DNA from 2 places in the Exiguobacterium sp. EA-TM-5 genome. Region 2 is predicted to be linked to the other one. Evidence: predicted binding sites of a transcription regulator. Region 2 holds the regulator's gene; the other holds the start of a gene.
The links. Region 2 encodes LexA, which represses DNA repair genes until DNA is damaged. Its sites were predicted from a motif close to CGAACATATGTTCG; they were not measured.
Positions count from the first base shown of each region.

Region 1: uvrB (excinuclease ABC subunit UvrB) is a predicted target of LexA. The motif match lies at 9,059-9,072, and genes of this name have one in related genera.

Region 1 covers NZ_CM132670.1:1,113,867-1,126,490, forward strand. Annotated here, with positions in the region: gene prfB (peptide chain release factor 2) at 1-236, shown strand, start outside; gene ACV3PA_RS05730 (class I SAM-dependent methyltransferase) at 295-1,062, shown strand; gene ACV3PA_RS05735 (GNAT family N-acetyltransferase) at 1,062-1,565, shown strand; gene ACV3PA_RS05740 (YitT family protein) at 1,663-2,532, shown strand; gene cccB (cytochrome c551) at 2,648-3,022, shown strand; gene ftsE (cell division ATP-binding protein FtsE) at 3,217-3,903, shown strand; gene ftsX (permease-like cell division protein FtsX) at 3,893-4,792, shown strand; gene ACV3PA_RS05760 (murein hydrolase activator EnvC family protein) at 4,833-6,215, shown strand; gene ACV3PA_RS05765 (S41 family peptidase) at 6,310-7,734, shown strand; gene ACV3PA_RS05770 (PDZ domain-containing protein) at 7,757-8,920, shown strand; gene uvrB (excinuclease ABC subunit UvrB) at 9,125-11,092, shown strand; gene uvrA (excinuclease ABC subunit UvrA) at 11,094-12,624, shown strand, end outside.
Region 2 covers NZ_CM132670.1:2,452,418-2,465,041, forward strand. Annotated here, with positions in the region: gene tkt (transketolase) at 1-73, opposite strand, end outside; gene ACV3PA_RS12975 (DUF896 domain-containing protein) at 327-563, opposite strand; gene ACV3PA_RS12980 (YneB family resolvase-like protein) at 677-1,330, opposite strand; gene yneA (cell division suppressor protein YneA) at 1,376-1,663, opposite strand; gene lexA (transcriptional repressor LexA) at 1,875-2,489, shown strand; gene ACV3PA_RS12995 (metal-binding protein) at 2,521-2,991, shown strand; gene ACV3PA_RS13000 (MIP/aquaporin family protein) at 3,179-3,880, shown strand; gene glpK (glycerol kinase GlpK) at 3,924-5,426, shown strand; gene ACV3PA_RS13010 (hypothetical protein) at 5,502-5,822, shown strand; gene dhaM (dihydroxyacetone kinase phosphoryl donor subunit DhaM) at 5,911-6,279, opposite strand; gene dhaL (dihydroxyacetone kinase subunit DhaL) at 6,272-6,874, opposite strand; gene dhaK (dihydroxyacetone kinase subunit DhaK) at 6,899-7,867, opposite strand; gene ACV3PA_RS13030 (AzlC family ABC transporter permease) at 8,024-8,725, shown strand; gene ACV3PA_RS13035 (AzlD domain-containing protein) at 8,704-9,030, shown strand; gene ACV3PA_RS13040 (GNAT family N-acetyltransferase) at 9,345-9,620, opposite strand; gene ACV3PA_RS13045 ((4Fe-4S)-binding protein) at 9,595-9,831, opposite strand; gene glnA (type I glutamate--ammonia ligase) at 9,954-11,300, opposite strand; gene ACV3PA_RS13055 (MerR family transcriptional regulator) at 11,346-11,744, opposite strand; gene ACV3PA_RS13060 (methionine gamma-lyase family protein) at 11,885-12,624, opposite strand, start outside.

The DNA.
Region 1 (12,624 bases), 1.3 Mb from region 2:
TGTTGAAAGCGAAACTCTATCAACGTGAAATCGAAGAGCAACAAAAGAAACTCGACGAAATCCGTGGTGAAAAGTCGGATATCGCGTGGGGTAGCCAAATCCGTTCGTACGTCTTCCACCCATACAGCATGGTCAAGGATCACCGGACGAACTATGAAGTCGGGAACACACAAGGGGCAATGGATGGCGACATCATGGGCTTCATCGATGCGTACCTCCGTCTCATGAATATGTAAGATAACTAACCAGTCGGACGATGTTCGACTGGTTTTTTGACCGTCAGGGGGAGAAGAGATGAAGGAGCAAAGTCGAATCAACAAACAAGCTTGGGAGTACCGAGCATATGAGTTTTGGGAGAAACGTGACGGAACACCGGCAGAATATGCTGCCATCATCAAAGTAAATCCCGCAGCAATGCTGAAGAAACACCGGCATTATTTCGAAGACGTCGCGGGGAAGACGATTGCGAACATCTGCGGTTCAAATGGACGAAAAGCCGTTCCGTTGGCGTTACTCGGGGCAGACGTCACGGTGTTCGATATCTCAGAGGAGAATGCTACGTACGCACTTGAACTAGCGGACCACGCTGAGACGAAAATCGAGTACATTGTCGGGGATGTTTATGAAATCGACCTTGAGCGATACAGCGATACGTTTGATATCCTCTACTTAGAAGGCGGCATCTTACATTACTTTGCTGATCTAGAGCGTTTCTTACAGATTCTCTTTACGATGTTAAAGTCCGGTGGTCAGCTGATCCTCAGTGATTTTCATCCGGTCGGACGCTGGATTAATGCGGATCTGACGTATCGACCGCGTTACTTCGATCAAGCTGTGCAAGCTGATGACTTGGCGTACAAACGGCACTTTACGGATCATGAACAAGGTGATTTTCCAGATGTGTCTGTCCGCTATTTTACACTAAGTGAAATTCTAAACGGCGTCATCAAGACGCGATTCACATTGCAACAGTTCGACGAGCATCGCGGCTGGAACGGTGAGAACATTCCGAAAGAGTTCACGATACTTGCAACCAAACCATTCGAAGGGAGAAATGTCTGATGATCATCCGGAAAGAAGGCTTCAAGGATGCAGCGGGAATCCGGCTCGTCCATGAAGCGGCGTTCGAGCAACCGAACGAAGCGAATCTCGTCGATGCCTTACGTGAGGACGAAGCCGCTCGACCGGTCTTTGGTCGGGTCGCGGTGACCGATAAAGGAGAAATCGTCGGTCATGTTCTATTGAGCCGAATCCATATCGATGACATCCCGTCGCTTGCCTTAGCACCAGTTGGCGTGTTGCCGGTCTGGCAACGAAAAGGGATTGGTTCCGAGTTAATCCGGCAAGTGATTGAAGATGCGCGGGACGCCGGTGAAGCACACATCGTCGTCCTCGGGCATGACAGCTATTATCCGCAGTTCGGTTTTGAACGGGCGGTCGACTACGGCATTGAGCCATCGTTCCCTGTCCCGCCGGAAGTATTCCTAGTTCTTGCGCTCGAACGGAACGCTTTGCGTGGTGTCAGCGGAATCGTCCGCTACAGTCCACCCTTTAGTGCGGTATAAAGGGAACACTGTGAGTTGTTCCGCCTATCTAGTCGTTGTCTGACTTTTCCGCTAAAATGAAACACGAGAATCAATCGATAAGGGGAAATGGAATGTCATGACATCGACACGTCAGGAAGTCGTGCGCGATTATGCGTATTTGTTAATCGGGTCCTTGTTCGTCGCAAGTGCCTTTAGTTTATTTTTAGCACCAAATCAACTCGCCTCAGGAGGCGTCAGTGGGTTATCGATCGTCTTAAACGATCTGTTTGGCATCTCACCCGGGTTATTCCAGCTCGTCGCAAACGTTGTTTTGCTGGCAATCGGCTGGATGATCCTCGGGATGGGCTTTGGTGTCAAATCACTCGTCGGTTCGATCTTCTTACCGGTCGTCATCCTCGTGTATGAACGGTTCGACGTTCCGGCTGCGACGACGAATCCGATGCTTGCTGCGATTTTCGGCGGTGCCGGTGTCGGAATCGGACTGGGTCTGATCTTCCGTGGTCGCGCTTCGACCGGTGGGATGGATTTGATCGCGCAAATCCTGCATCGTTTCACGAAGTTGCCGCTCCATCTGTGTATTGCTTTGCTTGACGGAACGATCGTCATCAGTGCGGCGACGATTTTCTCGCTTGAGATCGGCTTGTATGCTCTTGTTGCTTTATTTATCACGATCAAGATGATTGACGTCGTCCAGCTCGGGATCACAAACGACAAGCTTGCCTATATCATCTCCGATCAACGGGAAGCGTTAGTGAAGGAGATCTTTGAGACGCTCGATCGTGGCGCGACCGAGATCGAAGCAGCAGGCGCATTCACGCGGACGCGCAAACCAATGCTAATGGTTGTCGTTCGTCAAGGGGAAATCACGACGCTCAAAGAGATCGTCAAACACATCGATCCGTCGGCGTTCCTCGTCGTCAGTGAAGCCCATGAGGTCCTTGGACTCGGCTTTACAGACGATAAACGCTATCGCAATGTGCCGTAATTGTTCTTAAAACGTGAAGTTTTTGTGAAATTAGGCTTAACTCCTCTAGATAACGGTTATACTTTAACTAGGTCAGAAGTGTTTATGTAGATACTTATAAGAGGGGGAAATCCGGATGAAGCTGAAAAACTTATTACTAGCATTAGGTCTAGGGACGACGCTCGCGCTCGCAGCATGTGGCGGTAGTGACGATTCAAGTTCAGACGACTCGTCGTCAGGGACAAAAGAAGAATCTACGATGAAAGATGATTCGTCGAAGACAGAATCAGCAGTCGACGCGGAAAAAATCTTTGCGAACAACTGTGCTTCGTGTCACGGGAACAACCTTGAAGGGAACGTCGGTCCGAACCTAACGAAGGTCGGCTCGAAATATTCTTCAGAAGAAATTCAGAAAATCATCAAAAACGGGAAAGGGCAAATGCCTGCTGGAATCCTGAAAGATGATAAAGAAATCGTGGCTGTTGCCGACTGGCTCGCCGCTAAAAAATGATTATGGGATATGATGGGGTACGAGATGACAGACACGACATGTGTTCGTCATCCGTGCCTCTTTTTTATGGTATAATCGCCTGAAATGACATTTGATTGTAATGTGCGTTCAATTTTGTCCCTGTTATAATGGTGTTCGGTAGGTTTTTAGACCTATCGATTCAGCATCAGTAAACCAGTAAGGATGTGAAGTACGTGATCAAGATGCAACGAATCAGTAAGATTTATCCGAACGGCGTCACGGCACTGCGTGAGGTCGATTTGACGATTGATCAAGGCGAATTCGTCTATATCGTCGGTCCGTCGGGTGCGGGTAAGTCAACATTCATGAAAATGATGTACCGCGAAGAGAAACCAACGAGCGGTTCATTTTTATTTAAAGGAATTGAAGTCGGGAAACTGAAGAACCGTCAGATTCCAGAACTCCGTCGCCAAATCGGCGTCATCTTCCAAGATTTTAAATTATTGCCGTCATTGACGGTTTATGAAAATGTCGCCTTCGCACTAGAAGTCGTAGGAGAAGACAAATCACAAATCCGCCAAAAAGTGCTTGAGGTACTCGATCTCGTGAAGCTTAAGCATAAGGAACGGAACTATCCGGATGAACTATCTGGGGGCGAACAACAACGGATCTCGATCGCGAGAGCCATCGTCAACCGCCCGTCACTCGTCATCGCGGATGAGCCGACTGGGAACTTAGATCCGGATACAGCATGGGAGATCATGGAAGTGTTCGAAGAAATTTATCGCCGTGGGACAACGGTCGTAATGGCGACACACAACCGGGATATCGTTAACAAGATGCGTCATCGTGTCTTAGCGATTGATGGTGGAAAAATCGTCCGAGACGAAGAGAAAGGAATGTACGGCTATGAAGTTTAATGGATTCCGTCATTTACGGGAAGGGGCAAAAGGTCTCGTCCGGAACGGCTGGATGACATTCGCTTCTGTCAGTGCCGTTACCGTTACACTACTTCTCGTAGGAATATTCGCAATGCTTATGTTCAACGTCAATAAGATTTCTGATAACGTCGAAAAAGACGTCGAAATCCAAGTGTTCGTCGAACGGGAAGCCGATCAGGCAAAAATTGATTCAGTCGGCGATTCACTGAAGCAATTACCGGGAGTCGCCTCTGTTCGTTATAGTTCGAAAGAAGAAGAACTGGACCGCTTCAAGGAGCAACTTGGCGAAGGTTCACAAGCGTACCGGTCCGTTGAAAAAGATAACCCGCTTCACGACCGATACATCGTCAAAGCTACCTCACCAAAAGAGACAGAAACACTTGCAAATTCCATCAATAAAATGGAAAATATATATAGTGTCGAATATGGTAAGGACTATGTTAAAAAGATGTTTAACTTCCTTGAAGGAGTTCGGATCGGTGGAATTATCCTGATTGTCGGCTTGACGTTCATGGCGATGTTCCTCATTTCGAATACGATTAAAGTCACGATCTTCTCCCGTCGCCGGGAAATCGAGATCATGCGTCTCGTTGGAGCGAAAAACGGATTTATTCGTGCACCGTTCTTCGTTGAAGGGTTGTTGATGGGTATATTAGGTGCCATCATCCCGATTGTCGTTGTCTACTTTGGTTACGAAGCCTCGTATAATGCGATTCAGCCTCAGCTGTTAACGATTAACGAAGGAATCTTCTCACTGATTCCGCCAGGTCAATTATCACTAGAGGTCGTCTCAATCTTACTCGGTCTCGGTGCATTCATCGGTGTCTGGGGATCGACAACATCACTTGGTCGTTTCTTGAAGATTTAATTGATTCACTCAAAAATAAAATAGAGGAGAGATGCTTCTCATGAAAGTCCGATTCTATTCTGTCGTCCTGAGCCTAGCTTTGATTGGAACTAGCGTGTCCGTTCATGCCACGTCGAAAGAAGATTTGTTGAAGGAACAACAGGAGGTCGAAAGCCGTCTAAAAGAGACGGAAAGATCGCAGAATCAGACATCAGAGAAGTTGATCTTGACGAAACAGCAGCGCAAGGAAGCCCGTGCGCAACTGGATGAAGTCAACAGCCGTTTGGATGATTTAGCGCGTAAGATAGCCGATCAACAAGCGGCTGTTGCTGCATCTAAGGAACAATTGCGTCTAACGGAAGAAGCAATCTCCGAGACGCTGAAAGAACTGCATCAGCAAGAAGATCTACTTGGCAGTCGCTTACGTGCCGTCCAGCAAAAAGGGGACGTCACCTATATCGAAGTCTTGCTCGACGCAAAGGATTTCGGTGATTTGATTTCGCGCTTTAGCACGGTCAGTGAGATCATCAAACAAGATGATGATGTTCTACAAGCTTATAAAACGAACGTCACTCAGCTGAATGAACAAAGGTCGGATCAAGCCCTGTTGCTCGAGAGTCTAAAACGAGAGCAACGGAAACTACTTGTCCTTCAGACGCAAATCATTGCGGAATCAGATTTGAAGCGGAAGCTGGTCGTGCAGTTGAATACGAAAGTAAAAGCGTTGCAACAAGAGCAGTTCTCAAAAGCCGAAGAGTCAGAAATCCTCGCTGATCAGCGACAATTGATTCAAAATGAATTGGCTGCTTTAAAAGAAGCAGAACGAAAAGCAAAAGAAAAGGCAAAGCGCCGGGCAATCGAGGCAGCACGTCAAGCAGAAGCGAAGCGAGTAGCGGAAGCTAAGCGACAAGCAGAAGCCGCACGTGCTGCTGAAGCGAAACAACAGGAGACGGAAGTTCCAAAAGCAGAACCATCCGTTCCGAAAGTCGAAACACCCGATAAAACTAATACACCGACAGACGTCGAGTCGAGCCGTCCGTTTCATTTACCAGTGCAAGGATATGTTTCATCACCGTTCGGTCCACGGAACAATCCATTGACCGGAAAACCTGAAATCCATAAAGGGATTGACCTCGTCAATGCGAAAGGGACAGCGATTCATGCCGCAGCCGGTGGCATCGTCCTCCGTGCCGGTAGTGCGACAGGGTATGGCAACGTCGTCATGGTGACACACTTGATTGACGGCAAGGTCTACACGACCGTTTACGCGCATCTGGAGTCAATCGATGTAAAAACGGGTCAAACGGTCATGCCGGGTCAAACCGTCGGGACGCTTGGCTCCACCGGTTGGTCGACAGGTCCTCACCTGCACTTCGAATTGCATAAAGGAGAGTGGGCTGCCGGTCAACCGAATGCAGTCGACCCAGCACCGTACATCTTTTAACATCCCATAGAATACCGAAAAGATAGGGTAACCTATCTTTTTTTGCTATACTGAAAAAAATAATGCGTTTTTTAACGGAAGTGGGGAATCAAGCGTGAAAAAATCTACAACAGCAGTCATCGCGGTCAGTACCTTCGGGCTTGGTTTAGGGGCAGGTGCTGTCGGGATGTTGGCGGCAGGCGGAACGGATTCCGTCTCGACATCATCGTCTTCTTCGAATGCAACGGGGGATTGGAAAAAAATCGATCAGGTGCGTCAAATGATCGAACAGAACTATCTAGAGGACGTGACGGATAAAGAACTGCTGGATGGTGCGTTATCCGGGATGGCGGAAGTGCTCGACGACCCGTACTCGGTCTACATGGATGAGTCAGAGACGGCATCGTTCAATACGAATCTGTCGTCTTCGTTTGAAGGGATTGGGGCAACGCTTGAACAAAAAGGTGAGTCGATCGTCATCGTCTCACCAATCAAAGGCTCACCCGCTGAAAAAGCGGGCATCAAACCGGGCGACGTCATCTTAGAAATTGATGGTAAGTCGACAAAAGGTCAAAAGACGGATCAAGCGGTCAAAAAAATTCGTGGTGAAAAAGGGACGAACGTCGTCCTGACGATTCAGCGCAGTGGTCAAGACGCGATGGATATCACGATCAAACGGGATACGATTCCGATTGAGACGGTCTATACGTCGACGGAAGACGTCAACGGGAAGAAGATCGGTGTCTTGCAAGTGACACAGTTCTCGGAACCGACAGCAGAAGAGTTTGAGAAGGGTCTTGCGAAACTCGAGAGTCAGAATATTGATGGACTCGTCATCGACGTCCGAGGGAACCCAGGTGGTCTACTAACGGCTGTCTCGAAAATGATTGCACCGTTCATCCCGACGGATGTTCCGATTTATCAAGTAGAGAACAATAAGGGAGAGCGTCAGCAGGAATTCGGGAAGGCAGACGAGAAGAAACCTTATAACATCGTCGTGCTCGAAGACGGCGGATCGGCATCGGCGTCTGAGATTTTAGCAGCTGGTCTGAAAGAAGGTGCTGGGGCTGAGGTCGTCGGTACAAAATCGTTTGGTAAAGGAATTGTCCAAAGTGCCTATGACCTGAAGGACGGTAGCGACTTGAAGTTGACGACGAACAAATGGCTAACACCGGACGGCAACTGGATCCACAAAAAAGGGGTCAAGCCGACGATTGAAGTCAAGCAACCGGCTTACTTTAACGTCACGAAGATTTTGACTGACAAAAAGTCACTCGCAGTCGGTGATTATGGAAAATCGGTCGAAAACGCTCACCTGGTCCTTGAAGCAATCGGTTACGAGCCAAAAGGACAGGACGGCTATTTCGGTGACACGATGAAGAAAGCCGTTGAAGCCTTGCAAAAGGATGCGAAGCTTGATGTCACAGGAAAAATCGATCAGCAGACGGCGGGTGAGATGGAGACACGTCTCCTGAAGAAACTCGAGGATGACAAGAATGACGTTCAGCGGAAAAAAGCACTCGAGGTCGCTGCTCAATAATAAGGAATGGAAAGAGGTCTGAATGCGCGTGGAATTACTCGATGAAATTGGTTGGACCGCGATTAGTCTCATCGCCAGTCCGACCTTGTGGTTAGCACTCCTTGTCAGTTGGGTCATCGGCATCCGGCGTGTCAAACGGGAGCGTGGTCTGTTCCGCTCCCGGACACACGGAAAACGAAGCGATGTTCTCGAAACACTTTTACCGGGGCTACTCGTTGGTCTTATCTTATCCGTCGTCAGCGGATGGCTTGGATTAACGGTGACACCACAATACGCTCTGATGTTACTTGGACTTTCAAGCGTGCTATTGTTAATCGGCATCGTTCGCTTAAACGTACCGCTTTGGCCAATCGTCTTACTTGGACTTGCCGGCTGGTTCGTGATGGATTCGCGTCTCGATTCAGTTCGCGCAGTCGATCCGAAGATGATTTTATTACTTGCGACGGTAACACTCATCGCTGAAGTTGTCCTCGTCTGGTGGCGTGGGCAACGCCGCCTGTCCCCGTCACTCGTCGTCTCGAAGCGTGGTCGCTTCATCGGTGGCTTGTCAGCAAATAAGCTTTGGCTCTTGCCACTGCTCGTCTTCGTTCCGGGCGACGTACTCGAGACATGGTGGCCACGTTACAGTTTCCCGGGACTCGTTCCAATCATTGTGTGGTTACCGATTGGCTTCAGCTTCCTCTTTACCGGTAAGTTACCGAAGGAGTTGATGCGTCCACTCGTCCAAGGACGTTTGATCACGAGTCTCGTTGCAATCTTGTTGACGGTTCTTGCATACGTCACCGGACAAGCTGAATGGCTGTACGGCATCATTTTGTTGCTCGTCCTGCATATTCTGTTGCATCAACGGGTCAAACGTTTGAACCGGGCACAAACACCGCTCTTCCTTAATGGAACGCGTGGTGCGGTGATTCTCGGGACACTTCCCGATAAACCGGCTGCCGAGATGGGCTTGATTCCGGGGGAAGCGATTTATAAAGTCAACGGTGAAAAGGTCGACTCGGAAGCGTCGTTCTATGAAGCCATTCAAAAACACAAACCGTATCTGCGTCTTGAAGTCATGAACCATAACGGGGACATCCGTTTTGCGCAACGTGCCTTCTATGAACAAGATCATCATGAACTCGGTATCCTGTTCGTGAACGAGCCGGCCCATGGTCGGACGAAGGTTCGGTCCTTACATTAAAGAGTACATCCCTGTCACGGAACATCCGTGATAGGGATTTTTTTGTAAACGAAAAATCGATGTGCAACACTCGAAGCAAAAAGAAACTTTTGCATTTTCGAAAAAAAGGGTAACTTCCTAAAAGGAGCACTTCATAATCGAATGTTTGTTCGTAAAGTGGTACAATAAAAATAGATTTTTTACGTGATGAGGGGGAAGCAAACGATGGATTTTGAACTCGTTTCACCATTTGAGCCAGGCGGTGATCAGCCGACGGCAATCGAAAAATTGGTGACTGGGCTAAAACAAGGCGAACGACATCAGACGTTGCTTGGGGCGACCGGTACAGGGAAGACGTTCACAGTGTCGAACGTCATCAAGGAAATCAAGAAACCGACGCTTGTCCTTGCCCACAACAAAACACTAGCGGGACAACTCTACTCGGAGTTCAAGGAATTTTTCCCGAACAACGCGGTCGAGTACTTTGTTAGTTTTTATGATTATTACCAACCGGAAGCATATGTCCCGTCGACCGATACGTTCATCGAGAAGGATTCCTCAATCAATGATGAAATTGACAAGTTGCGTCACTCGGCGACGTCCGCCTTGTTCGAACGGGAGGACGTCTTGATCGTTGCCTCTGTCTCGTGTATCTATGGTCTCGGTAACCCGGAAGAATACAACAACCACGTCTTGTCACTTCGTGTCGGTAATGAGATGGGGCGTAATGAGATGCTCCGTCGCTTGATCGACATTCAATATGAGCGAAACGATATCGACTTCCAGCGCGGACGGTTCCGCGTCCGAGGAGACGTCGTTGAGATCTTCCCGGCGTCGCGTGATGAGCAGTGTGTACGAATCGAATTCTTCGGTGACGAGATTGAGCGGATTCGTGATATGGATCCGTTAACAGGTGAAATCATCGCGGACCGTGAGCATATTTCAATCTTCCCGGCGTCCCACTTCGTGACGGGGGATACCCGTTTGCAGAAGGCAATCGCGAACATCGAGAAGGAACTTGAAGTGCAGCTTGCGAAGTTACGTGAAGACAATCAATTACTTGAAGCACAACGGCTCGAGCAACGGACGAACTATGACCTCGAGATGATGCGTGAGATGGGCTATTGCTCAGGAATCGAGAACTACTCGCGTCATTTGAACTTGATGCCGGAAGGGGCAACACCGTATACGTTGATCGATTACTTCCCGAAAGACTTCTTACTCGTTGCTGACGAGTCACACGTGACACTGCCGCAAATTCGCGGGATGTACAATGGCGACCAAGCGCGGAAACAAGTCCTTGTCGATCACGGTTTCCGTCTGCCTTCAGCAAAAGACAACCGTCCGCTACGGTTCGAGGAGTTCGAAGAAAAAGTCAGTCAGGCAATCTATATCTCGGCGACACCGGGACCGTATGAACTCGAACATTCAAAAGAGATGGTTGAGCAAATCATCCGTCCGACGGGTCTTGTTGATCCGACGATTGAGATTCATCCGATTACCGGACAAATCGATTATTTGATGGACAACATCCGCGATCGCGTGGCGAAGAACGAGCGTGTCCTCGTTACGACATTGACGAAGAAAATGTCGGAAGACTTGACCGATTATTTGAAGGAACACGGGGTCAAGGTCAACTACATGCACTCGGAGATCAAGACACTCGAACGAATTGAAATCATTCGTGACTTACGACTCGGGAAGTACGACGTCCTCGTCGGGATCAACTTACTTCGAGAAGGACTTGATATTCCGGAAGTTTCGCTCGTAACGATTCTTGATGCCGATAAAGAAGGTTTCCTCCGGTCAGACCGTTCACTAATCCAGACGATTGGTCGGGCAGCACGAAACTCAGAAGGTCATGTCATCTTGTTTGCTGATAAAGTCACTGATTCAATGCAACGAGCAATCGATGAGACAGAACGTCGTCGCGCGATTCAGATGGCATTTAACGAAGAGCATGGCATTACGCCGCAGACGATCAAAAAAGATGTCCGTGGTGTCATTAGTACGACGATCGAGAGCGACGATACCGTCGAAAAACTCGAGAAGTTTAACAAACTCAAAAAACCGGAGCGCGAAACGTTACTCGAACAGCTCGACCAAGAGATGCGTCAAGCGGCGAAGGACATGCAGTTCGAACGAGCTGCCGAGCTCCGCGACCTCATATTAGAATTGAAAGCAGGTGCCTAAGTTGGGAGAAAAGAAGAATCAGATTATCATCAAAGGCGCTCGCGTCAATAATCTACAAAACATCGATGTCGAAATTCCCCGTGACCAACTCGTCGTCTTGACGGGTCTGTCCGGGTCAGGGAAATCGTCGCTTGCCTTTGATACGATTTACGCTGAAGGACAGCGTCGTTATGTCGAAAGTTTATCGGCTTATGCCCGTCAGTTCCTCGGACAGATGGATAAGCCAGATGTCGACACGATTGAAGGATTAAGTCCAGCGATCTCGATCGACCAGAAAACGACGAGTAAAAACCCACGATCAACGGTCGGAACCGTGACGGAAATCTATGATTATCTTCGACTATTGTACGCACGGATCGGGAAACCGATCTGTCCGAATCACGGAATCGAGATTTCGAGTCAGACAATCAGTCAGATGGTCGACCAAGTAATGGAACAACCAGAACGGACGCGTCTGCAAATCCTCGCGCCGATCGTCTCCGGACGAAAAGGAACGCACGTTAAAGTCCTCGACGATCTTAAGAAAGAAGGTTTCGTCCGTGTCCGCGTCAACGGAGAGACACTTGATCTCGCGGAAGAAATCACGCTTGAGAAAAATAAGAAACATTCGATTGAAGTCGTCGTCGACCGTGTCGTTGTTCGACCAGACGTCGAAGCCCGCCTCGCCGATTCGCTTGAAACAGCGCTTCGTCTCGCTGACGGTCGTGTCATCGTCGATACGATGGATGGAAACGAACTCTTATTCAGTGAACACCATGCTTGTCCGATTTGTGGCTTCTCGATTGGTGAACTCGAGCCACGGATGTTCTCGTTCAACTCGCCGTTTGGTGCTTGTACGTCATGTGATGGACTGGGGACGAAACTTGAGGTCGATGTCGATCTCGTTGTGCCGCATCCAGATAAGTCATTGAACGAAGGGGCAATCGTGGCGTGGGAACCGACAAGTTCGCAGTATTATCCACAATTGCTTAAAGCGGTCTGCGACCACTTTAAGATTGATATGGATACACCGTTCGAACAGTTGTCAGAAGAGCATCGCGAAACACTCTTGAATGGAAACACCAAAGAAGAAATCCATTTCCGTTATGAAAATGATTTCGGAATGGTCCGGAATACGGATCTCTACTTCGAAGGTGTCCTCAATAATTTACAACGTCGTTTCAAGGAGACGTCATCTGATTACATCCGTGAACAGATGGAAGGCTATATGGCGAAGAAGGCATGTCCGACATGTAAAGGACATCGTTTAAAACGGGAATCACTTGCCGTCAAAGTATCCGATCACCACATCGGTGAAGTGACAAAGATGTCCGTTAAACAAGCGGTCATGTTCTTTGACGAACTACCAGAGAAATTAAGTGAGAAAGACAAGACGATTTCAAAAATGATCGTCCGTGAGATTCACGAACGCGCGTCGTTCCTCGAGAACGTCGGTCTCGATTACCTGACGATCTCTCGTGCAGCTGGTACGTTGTCTGGTGGGGAAGCGCAACGGATTCGTCTTGCAACACAAATTGGTTCGCGTTTGACGG
Region 2 (12,624 bases):
CATCAATCGATAAGGTACGAATCGTATTAATTGCTAATTGTTCTACTGTCGTCATGTTCGTCAAAACAATCATCCTCTCTCTTTTTCACAAATTCCTACTTATTTTAGCATACTCTCAAATGTGATACAACTTTTCTAAATAGTATGTCACATTAAAATGAATGCGCTATCTATAGCCGTTCTATCGACTCATACAGGATGTCTGAATCGATGAAAGCTCCCTATTAAGATGTATTGCTATCGTACAATGTTTCCTAATCCAAATACTCCATAAAAAAAGAGGGTCCGCTTGCGCGAGACCTCTCTTTTATAGAAGAAACAAACGATTATTGCTTGTTTCGTTCTTCTTCTTGTGCTTGTTTCAACTTCTCTGGTGTAACGTCTGTACCCTCTTCGTCGACGATCTTCATGCCCATGAGTTGATTTTTAAACGATCCACGGAACGCTGCGAGATAGGCCGCACGTAGTTCTTTTTGCTCTGCCGTTTCCGCTTCTGTTAATGGCTCGACTTTTGATTTATTCGCTAAAGCGTTGATTCGATCTAATTGTTCTTGTGATAACATGGAATCCCTCTTTCTGTACGACTCAAAATTGAGTTGTTCAATTGTATCCTTACTTTAAAAGAGCCCATAAAAAAAAGCAAGTTAACCGCGTCAGTCGACGGGTTACTTGCTTCTCATTCCGAGCTAGGTGTCAGTTCACGGTATTCGAGGTACCGACGATTGACGGTGGCTTTTGAAATATCATGCCCCATACCTCTTAAGGTGATTGCAATATCAGAGAACGTCAAACCAAGTTCTCGAAGACGAACGATTTCTTCGATTGGTACGTCTTTTCGACTACGTCCAGCGTTGTCTCCTTGGCGATTGAGATTACGTTCTGGTCGAAACCCTTGTTCCACAGCTCGGCGCATGCCACGAGCGATTTTTGCATTATGCAATTTGCGTTGATATTCTTCAACGAGTGAGACAATCTCAAGCACCATCGCCTCTGCATCAGCAAGCTGATATTCGCCATCGGAATCAAGCGTCATCAGTCGAACACCATGCTTTTTAAATGTATGCAAAATAGCAATTTTCGCATTCCCTCGCCCAATTCGTGTGTCATCCGTCACGAGAACCGCATCTATCGCATCACGTGTCACATGATCAAGAACAGTTAGCATCCCTTCACGATCAACATCGTATCCACTCTCTTTTTCAGAGACGACATCTACGACATCAAATCCTTTTTGAGATGCCACCTTCGAAAGTTCCATCCGTTGACGTTCAATCGAACTATCTTGTGCTTCTTTTTCAGTCGACACCCGACAATAAATCACGACCTTCATCGTACCTCACATCCCTGTTCGTTCTTTCACAACTTTTCCATTCTGTCATTGTTGTGCGATTGGTACAACGATTTTGCTTTTTGAGATGACATGTTTTGTCTCGACATCATTATTTTTGATCAACCAGTTGACATATTCTTCGTCTGACATTGAACCGTCGTTATAGACTTCAGCAATTTGTTCGACCGTAGCGTTCTCATCGACCGTTACGGACGCTGTCATCAGTTGCGCGACCTTTTCATCCGGACGTGGTATGAGTAAAAAAATCACGAAAGCAACACTTAAAGCATAGAAGAGAATAGAAAAAGCATGAGTACGAATCGTATGAATCATCATGAATCCCTCCAAATATGAAATGAATGAGTTAGAATAAATGTTCGCGGAACAATTGTTCGCATAACTCATAATAAACACAGAACCCGTGTTCGGTCAACACAAAATGTCGAACAATTGTTTGTACGCTCATTTGTTCTATGTTATAGTGAATCTAGAAACATATATTCTTACATTTCAAACTTCAATCCAGAAAGAGGTGGCAATTCGTATGCGGAAAATGTCTAAGCGCCAACAAGAGATTCTCGACTACATCGTCTCTGAAGTGAAACTGAAGGGGTATCCACCATCAGTTCGTGAAATCGGAGAAGCAGTCGGACTCGCGTCTAGCTCGACGGTACACGGTCATTTGGATCGACTCGAGAAACGGGGAATGATTCGCCGTGACCCGACGAAACCACGTGCGATTGAGATATTGCTTGATAAGCCTGAAGAAATCACGGAAGCCATCGTCCATGTTCCCGTCATTGGGAAAGTCACAGCTGGTCTTCCGATTACAGCGATTGAAAATATCGAAGAACAATTCCCGCTCCCTGCACATTATGTAGGTAACGAGACAGTCTTCATGTTAACGATCGATGGTGAATCGATGATTAATGCAGGTATTCTTGACGGCGATCGTGTCATCGTGCGCCAACAAAACACAGCAGAAAACGGAGAAATCGTCGTAGCTATGACCGAAGATAGCGAAGCGACGGTGAAACGGTTCTTCTTAGAAGATCAACAGGTACGTCTACAACCAGAAAATGACTCGATGGATCCGATGTATTTCGATAATGTCTCCATTCTTGGTAAGGTAATCGGCGTGTATCGGACGATTCATTGACGGAGGGACCAGTTACGACTGGTCTTTTTTCATGCCTTCAGGAAATGTACATGATACCGTCAATACCATCGCGCTGACGGGTTACGTTGCGTATTCGGTCGCAACGCAACAAACCGATTGGTTACCGACCGCCATTGGTATCGCTGTCGGTACACTTTGGCTGTCGCCCGACCTTGATTTAAAATCAGAACCGTATTATCGCTTTGGACCGTTTCGAGTCCTATGGATGCCTTATGTGAAAATCATGCCCCATCGCTCGATTTGGTCACATGGACTGATCATCGGAGATATCATCCGACTTCTATATAGTGCTGCTATTTTGATTCCACTACTATTTCTAAGTCTGTATTTTCAAATTCTTGATTCGGCAACGATTGATTCATGGTTCGCTTCTCTGCCTGCTTTTATCATCGGCATCATGGTAGCGAGTACGATTCATATCCTACTAGATTATTCCAGTAGCTGGTTTCGACCTAAAAAAAGAAAGAAGCGTCGCCGTTAACACCTCTTATTACCTGTTTACAGGTAGGAAGAGGTGTTTTCTTATCCATTTTTCCGTATCTTTAAACATCAAAATAAAAAATTTCCATTCCTATATTTCAATTATTTGTATTGAAAACGTTCTCAATTCGGAGTAATTTAAAGTAGAAAGGCCATTATCTGCTTTAATCCAAAGGGAGGGTTTTTGCATGAATAACTTTGTACTAGAAATGATCGGTACGATGATCCTCATCCTACTCGGGGATGGTGTCGTCGCCGGTGTCGTCTTGAAAAAGACGAAATCGGAAAACAGTGGGTGGATCGTCATCACGTTCGCTTGGGGTCTTGCCGTCATGACAGCAGCATTCGTTGCTGCTGAGAGCGGAGCACACTTGAACCCCGCATTAACAATTGCACTTGCTTTGAACTCTGATTTACCGTGGGCAGACGTTCCGATCTACATTGCTGGACAACTTGTCGGAGCTTTCATCGGCGCCATTCTCGTTTGGCTTCATTACATGAAACATTTTGAAGCGACTGATGATCAAGCTGCAAAACTCGGTGTGTTTGCAACAGGCCCAGCGATTCGTCATACGCCATCGAACTTGATTTCTGAGATCATCGGGACATTCGTTCTTGTCTTCGGTATCTTGGCACTCGGTTTAACAACATTCGGTGACGGATTAAAACCACTCATCGTTGGTTTACTCGTCGTCGTTATCGGTCTATCACTCGGTGGTACAACAGGATACGCTATCAACCCGGCCCGTGACCTTGGACCGCGTATCGCACACGCCATCCTACCGATTCCAAACAAAGGTTCTTCTGACTGGGGATACTCATGGATTCCAGTTGTTGGTCCAATCATCGGTGGAGCAATTGCCGTGCTCATTTATCAATTGATTTACTAAGACCACATTCCACTAACACATAATGCTCAAGGGGGATTTCGAAATGGAAAACAAGTATATCCTAGCACTCGACCAAGGTACGACAAGCTCACGTGCGATCATCTTCGACCACGATGGGAAAATCGTCAACTCGGCACAACGGGAATTCAAACAATACTTCCCGCAACCAGGTTGGGTCGAGCATGATGCCAACGAAATCTGGGGGTCGATTCTTGCTGTCATGGCAGAAGCACTCGGAACTGCAGATATCAAACCTGAGCAAATCGCCGGAATCGGAATCACGAACCAACGTGAAACGACAGTTGTCTGGAATAAAGAAACAGGCAAACCAGTCTATCACGCACTCGTTTGGCAATCGCGTCAAACGTCTGGTATTTGTGACGACTTAAAAGAACAAGGTTTGAACCAGAAGTTCCGTGATAAAACAGGACTCCTGATTGATGCCTACTTCTCCGGCACAAAAGTTAAATGGATCCTTGACAATGTCGAAGGTGCACGTGAGCAAGCAGAAAATGGTGAATTACTCTTCGGTACGATTGATACGTGGCTCGTATGGAAACTGTCTGGTGGAAAAACACACATTACAGACTATACGAATGCTTCACGGACGTTGATGTACAACATCTACGAACAAAAATGGGATGAAGAGTTACTCGATATTCTCGGTGTTCCGGCTTCAATGTTGCCAGAAGTTCGTCAGTCGAGTGAAGTTTATGACAAAACGGTACCGTATCACTTCTTCGGTTACGAAGTGCCGATTGCTGGTATTGCTGGTGACCAACAAGCAGCACTCTTCGGTCAAACGTGCTTCGAAGCCGGTGAAGGAAAAAACACATACGGAACAGGTTGCTTCATGCTCATGAACACGGGTGAAAAAGCCGTTTCTTCTGATCATGGCCTTTTGACAACAATCGCTTGGGGTGTTGATGGGAAAGTTGAATATGCGCTTGAAGGTTCGATCTTCGTCGCTGGTTCTGCAATCCAGTGGCTCCGTGACGGTCTACGCATGCTAAAACATGCGAAAGACTCAGAAGGTTACGCAGCGAAAGTCGACTCAACAGATGGCGTTTACGTCGTTCCTGCCTTCGTTGGTCTTGGCGCACCATACTGGGATTCAGATGTTCGTGGTGCGATCTTCGGCTTAACACGCGGAACGGATAAAGAACATTTCGTTCGCGCAACGCTTGAGTCACTTGCATACCAAACACGCGACGTCTTGACAGCAATGGAACAAGATTCTGGTATCGAACTGAAGACACTTCGTGTCGACGGTGGTGCTGTAGCGAATAACTTCTTGATGCAGTTCCAATCGGACATCCTCGGCGTTCCTGTCGATCGTCCGCAAATCAACGAAACGACAGCACTCGGTGCAGCATATCTTGCTGGATTAGCCGTTGGTTACTGGAAAGATAAAGCGGAAATCAAGCAACAATGGAAGCTCGATCACCAGTTCAAACCAGAGATGAAAGAAGACGATCGTGAACAACGCTATGCTGGATGGCAAAAAGCAGTTGAAGCGACAATGGTCTTCAAACCATCGAAATAAAACAATTAACCCGGTCCCTTTTGCAGAGGGACCGGGTTTTTGATATCTTGTAGAAAATTGAGCGAGAGGTGTATCATGCATTCTACTTATTCTGATCAACAGTTAAAAGAACACATTCAGTTTGCGCTTGATGGCAACATCACGCATGAAGAACTAGCAGATTGGTGTTATCGCTATATGACAGACGTGTACCACAACGATCATTACTATATCGCAACCGACGGACGTGGGAGCTATCCGTTAGGTAAGCAAGCGGCTGAAGTAGTAAACGATATCGATGCACAATGGGATCTTTATCTTGCTAACAGTTATTCTCTAAATGAATTACAGACCATTGATTTAGCTACAATTTGTTTGCCTAGAGAGTGGTTAGAAAAATGGCTCCAGTCGTTTTGATTCATGAAACACTCATCTACGTTTTAATACAAATAAAAGTAATTGAAATAAAATCCCCATCGCCTACTTGCAAAGGGGATTTTATTACTTATTTGCTAAACTCTTTTTTCAGCCCGTCTTCAATCTCGTCAACGGATTTGGACTGACCGCTTAGGACTGCCGCTAAAAACGCACCTTCGACGAGCGGTGCGTCGATAAACCGAATCGTCCGTTCCCCACTGTATAATTCAAGGGCTAGTTCCGTATTCATCGTCGCAGAACCGATATCCGTTAAGACGACTCCATCGTCGTCTAACGTATTCAGTGTCTCTTCGATGCGAGTAGCGTCCGTTCCAATACTACCATCCTCAAGACCTGCTGCGAGCAAGACCGGAGTATCCGGTGCCATTTCTGCTAACAGTTCCTTTAATCCCGTCGCGAGTTTTTCACTATGGGAAACAAGTACAAGATTAACCATGGAGCACCTCCGCGATTTCGCCTAGTAACAGAGCACTTGATAGACTGCCTGGGTCCTGAACACCTTCCGTCGCTTCACCGAAGTACGACGCGCGACCTTTCGTTGCGACACGTGCTTTTGTATCAGCAAGCGCTTGGTCGATTGCTGCTTTCAAGTCCCCTTCTTGCGAAAGTGCTTCTTGGAATGGCGTCCAAATGTCAACCATCGTTTTTTGACCGAATTCTGATTTCCCGCGCGATTTAATGCCTTCAGTCGCCTCGTGGAAAGCATCGGCAAGCTCTGTTCCTTCGATTTCTGTTTTTCCTTTAAATGCACCGGCAAACTTAACGAATGCTGTTCCATATAAAGGGCCGGATGCTCCACCGACTGTTTTGATCAGCGTCATTCCGACTTCCTTGGATAATGCGCCTAAATCTTCGTACTCTCCATGTTCCTCAAGCGTCTTTTGAACGGCTTGGAACCCTCGTGACATATTAATTCCGTGATCCCCATCGCCGATTTCTCGGTCAAGATCCGTCAATTCATCCTTGTGCTGTTCAATCTGTTCTGCTGCTTTAATAAGTGCGCTTCGCAACTGTTCCGTCGTCAACTTCATCTTAGTACACCCCGTTTATCTAAATTAGAATCCAATCGCTTTCGTTTCTGCGTCGAGATAGCCAAGCAGTTCATCATCCACTGGTAGAAGCGTAATCGAGAAACCGTGCATCTCGAGCGACGTCATATAGTTTCCGACGAACGAACGGGCAATCTCGTAACCATGCGCCTGAAGTTCTTCTGCGACGTATTTATACGTGATATACAGCTCGGATTCTGGCGTTCCGCCCATCCCGTTCACCATGACCGCAACTTTTTTATCTGGCACTTCTTTCGTCAGACGATCGAGCAACTCTTTGACGATTGCATCAACGGAAGCGACCGCTTTTCGTTCGAGTCCTTTTTCGCCATGAATCCCGATTCCAATCTCCATCTCGTCATCATGCAGTTCAAACCCTGGTTTCCCGCTCTCTGGCATATAGCATGGCGAGAGCGCCATTCCGATTGAGCGAACGCCATGAATGACCTTTTCAGCGACTGCTTTGACTTCACTTAGTGATTTCCCTTCTGCAGCAGCAGCGCCAGCAATCTTATGAACGAAGACAGTCCCTGCAACTCCACGACGGTCCTCTTCTTTTTTGATGGCAATGTCATCGTTGACGATGACCGTATCAACTTCGATATCCTCAAGTTCAGCGAGTTCCTTCGCCATATCGAAGTTCATGACGTCACCCGAATAATTTTTGACGACGAGCAATACGCCCTTACCACCATGCGCAGCTTTAATCCCTTCAAGCACCATATCAGGCGTTGGGGACGTGAAGACTTCCCCACATACAGCTGCAGCAAGCATACCGTCCCCGACGAATCCAGCGTGTGCCGGTTCGTGACCACTTCCCCCACCAGAGACAAGACCAACTTTTCCATCGAGTGGGACTTTCCGCGCAACGACATTGACACCTTCGACTTTTTTATACAAATCAGGGTGAGCAAGTACGAGTCCGTCGACCATGTCTGAAACGAACCGGTTTGAATCTTTCATTAATTTGTGCATGAAAAACGCTCCTTTACCTAACTGATTTTTGCCGTACCACTTACTCTTTACCACCAAATCAAGTCGAGTATGTCGAAAAAAACGATGAAAATATTGACCAGTTAGTGACGATATTCCACATGAATGCTATGCTCTTTTAAAAAGAGGAGGAATCGAATGTCATCAGCCTTTCAAGCAGGTGTACGTGCCTGTCTTCCAACCGTCCTTGGCTATATCGGCATCGGCTTTTCAGCCGGAATCGTCGGTCGTGCTTCAGGTTTATCTCCCCTTGAAGTCGGATTCATGTCCATCTTCATCTATGCAGGTGCTGCCCAGTTCATCATCACGAGTCTCTTACTATTAAATAGTCCTGCCTCTGCCATTATCCTGACAACATTCATCGTCAATTTGAGACACTTGTTAATGAGTCTGACACTTGCACCACATGTCGAGACACGGCACCTTCGTGATCGACTCGGTACCGGGACACTACTGACAGATGAATCGTTTGCGGTCGCAATGAATACTGCGCAAAAAGGGAAGATCTCACCTTCTTTCATGCATGGCTTGAATCTGACCGCTTACTTTAGCTGGATCGTCGCAACTGTTCTTGGAGCACTCGTCGGCAGTTGGTTTCCTGATCCTGAGCGCTTTGGTCTCGATTTCGCCTTGACTGCGATGTTCATTGGCTTATTGTACTTACAGTTCGAAGGAGAACGTTCCCGTATTGCTGTGAATAGTTGCCTCTTACTGATCGTCATTCTTTTGCTTTACATAACCATGCGCTACTTTTCTCCAGAAGTCGCCGTTCTTTGCGCGACGCTTGGTGGCGCAAGTATAGGAGTCGTGATCACACGATGGAAATCCGCCCAGAATTAATTGCTCTCTTTTTAGCTTGTGGACTCGTTACTTGGATTCCACGCGTTTTACCCTTTCTAGTCCTTCACGGACTGACGTTACCTCGCCTCGTAACGGAATGGCTCTCCTTCATTCCGGTTTGCTTACTCGGTGCGCTCTTCTTTCAAAATCTACTTATCGTGCAAAACGATGCGTTCCCGACTATTTCGACGCTTCATGTTTTCGCAGCACTACCGACGATGGCCATCGCGATCTTCAGTAAAAGTCTATCCTGGACGGTCATCACCGGTGTCGTTACCATGGCGTTTCTACGATTGTATCTGTAACTCCCTCATCCATCTTTACCATATTTCGGTGAGCCGCTTGTGTTATCCTTAAAATTGAAATTAATGGATAGTAAAGGAGGTTTTAATATGTTGAATAAGCGGTTGATGTCCCTTCTGATATTGTTATGTGCCAGCTTTCTGCTTATGAATCAAATGGATCTATCTTACATGTTAAAACAAGGACTGATCGTGCTCTATGTCATCGCTTATTTCGTCGCGGTGGTTATTTCTCGGAAAAAGACGACCAGACCTCAAAAACAATGACTCGAAAAAATCTCCTCAAGTCTTGAAAGACTTGAGGAGATTTTTTGAATTCACATATTCGCTTGTACATCCTGATAAGTGGATTGTTGTTCAAACTCTTTTTTCGCAAACGGACATAACGGCAATAGCTTGACGTTTGCCTCGCGTGCCCAGTTGACGATCTCAGCAACGAGTTGTTCCCCGATCTGTTGATTCCGGTGCGCGGGATCAACATACGTGTGATCGATGATCCACATCCCGTTGTTTGTATCGCTGTAGGTGATTTCCCCGATCACTCTGTCCTCATGATGGGCTTCGATTTTACGTTCCGCTCGTTTCAGCTCCATTTGCTTCCCTCCGTTCATAAGATAAGGCGCCACTCGGACAACCGTCAACGACCCGCATGACATCCTCGACTGGCGCTCCGTCCGCTTCAATCCAAGGACGTCGTTTGACATCAAAGACAGTTGGTAGACTTCGTACACAATGACCAGAGTGAATGCAAACTTCCGAATCAAAATAAACCGTGATCTCTTTGCCTTCATATCCCTTCTTCATTACGTCTCGCCTCCCTAATTTCTTGCTGTTGTTTCTTTTCCACGTCCTTTCGTCAATCCCTGTTTTTCCATTACAAATAAAAAAGCACTTCCGGACAGAAGTCCGAAAGTGCTTGAGTTGGATTAGAACAAGACCATGTACTGATCGCGTTCCCATTCCGTAACTTGTGTCCGGAACATATCCCATTCGATTTCTTTTAATTCAACGAAGTGTTCTGCGATGTGATCGCCGAGAGCGTGCATGACGACGTCATCCGCTTTCAAGACTTCGAGTGCGTGGCTGAGTGTTGATGGAAGATCATCAATTCCGTTTGCGACGCGTTCCGGTTTGTCCATGACGTAGATGTTGCGGTCGATTGGCGCCGGTGCTTTCAAGTTGTTCTTGATTCCGTCGAGACCTGAAGCAAGCAATGTTGCAAGTGCGAGGTACGGGTTTGCTGCTGGGTCGACTGAACGCACTTCAATACGCGTCGAGAGTCCACGTGCTGCAGGAACACGGACGAGTGGTGAACGGTTACGTGCTGACCATGCAACGTAGCAAGGTGCTTCGTAGCCAGGAACAAGACGTTTGTATGAGTTGACTGTCGGGTTACAAACCGCTGTGAACGCACGAGCATGTTTGAGGATACCCGCTGTAAAAGCACGTGCATCGTCCGACAATTGCATGTCTTCGTTGCCTTCGTCGAAGAAGACGTTCTCGTTGCCTTTGAAGAGCGACATGTTCGCGTGCATTCCTGATCCGTTAACACCGAAGAGTGGTTTTGGCATGAATGTCGCGTGCAAGTTGTGCTTCGCAGCAATCGTCTTAACGACGAGTTTGAACGTTTGGATGTTATCCGCTGTTGTGATCGCATCGGCATATTTGAAGTCGATTTCGTGTTGACCTGGTGCGACTTCGTGGTGTGATGCTTCGATTTCAAAGCCCATGTTCTCGAGCTCGATGACGATCTCTTTACGGCAGTTCTCTCCGAGATCGACTGGTGCGAGGTCGAAGTATCCACCTTGGTCATTCAACTCAAGTGTCGGACGCCCTTTTTCATCTTTCTTGAAGAGGAAGAATTCTGGTTCTGGTCCAACGTTGAACGAAGTGAAACCGAGTTCTTCCATCTCTTTAAGTACCCGTTTGAGCTGACCACGTGGGTCTCCTGCGAACGGCGTGCCATCCGGATTGTGGATGTCACAGATTAAACGTGCAACTTTCCCTGTTCCATCTTCTGTCCATGGGAAGACGACCCATGTGTTTAAGTCTGGGAAGAGATACATATCTGATTCTTCGATTCGGACGAATCCTTCGATCGATGAACCATCGAACATCATTTTGTTATCAAGTGCTTTTTCCAATTGGCTTACTGGAATTTCAACGTTCTTGATCGTTCCGAGGATATCTGTGAACTGTAAGCGAATAAAGCGTACATCCTCAGCTTTAGCGATTTTCAAAATGTCTTCTCGTGTAATGTTGCGACGTGTCATGTGACAAATCCCCTCTCCGATTCGTTTTTATATGGTAACAGGTTCTTACTTGAAGAAACGCCCGAGCTCACCTTGGATGAGCGACGTCTTTCCATGTCGTCCTGCTTCCTTCAATTCATTTTTCAGGAGTTTATACAATTCGCCGTCAGATAGTTCCGGGCGCGTCTCGACGACGCTCTCCGCAACGCGTTCGCGTTTGACGAGATCGTTTTCAAAAATCAATTTGATCCCTGCGATATTCAGTCCTTGATCCAGGTATTCCTTGATCGACAACAGGCGATCGACATCGTTGAACGAATAGAGGCGACGCTTCGTCTCTGTCCGCTCCGGCTTGATCAGTCCCTGTTCTTCGTAGTATCGGATCTGGCGGGCAGATAACGCGGTCAACTCTTGAACGACTCCGATGGGAAATAGTGGCTTGGACTGGCGTGATGAGTCTGCCATGTGGTTCCTCCTTTTTCCTTACTCCATGAGAATAAACCTCTGTCAGGCAACTTGTCAAGCGATGTAAGAAAAGTTAACACAACTTTTTTAATCACTTTACATGAAGTCGTTCAGAGGTCTTTTCACGAGATATTCTAGTATTAAACGTTTTTTTCTGGAATTAATTGTTTTTCCATCAAATGATTGACGGCTGAAATGATAGCGATTTTGACGTGACTATACGTCAAACCACCTTGAACGTACGCGGTATAGGGCGCACGGATCGGACCGTCTGCTGACAACTCAATCGATGAACCTTGTACGAACGTCCCTGCTGCCATGATGACGTCATCCGCATATCCTGGCATATAATCCGGAATCGGCAACGCATGCGCATTAACAGGCGAAGCTGCTTGAATCGCCTGACAGAACGCAATCATCGGCTCCGGCGCATGGAACGAAACCGATTGAATCAAATCCGTCCGTTCTGCTGTATGATGCGGTGCCGTGTCAAAACCGAACTGTCCGAGCATGCTCGACGTGAACATTGCCCCCATCAATGCTTGACTGACCGTATGTGGTGCCATGTAGAATCCTTGATACATATCTGGAAGTGCTGATAACGATGGACCGGCTTCTGCGCCGATTCCTGGTGTCGTCATCCGGAACGATGCCCGTTCAATTAAGTCGGTCCGCCCGACGAGATAACCACCAGTCTTCGCAAGACCACCACCCGGGTTCTTGATCAACGATCCTGCCATCAAGTCTGCCCCGACATGCGTCGGTTCGATCGTCTCGACGAACTCACCGTAGCAGTTGTCGACGAAAATCAAGACGTGTGGATGGACGGCTTTAATGGCGGCAATCGCCTCACCGATTTCGCTAACCGGTAGACTACGAC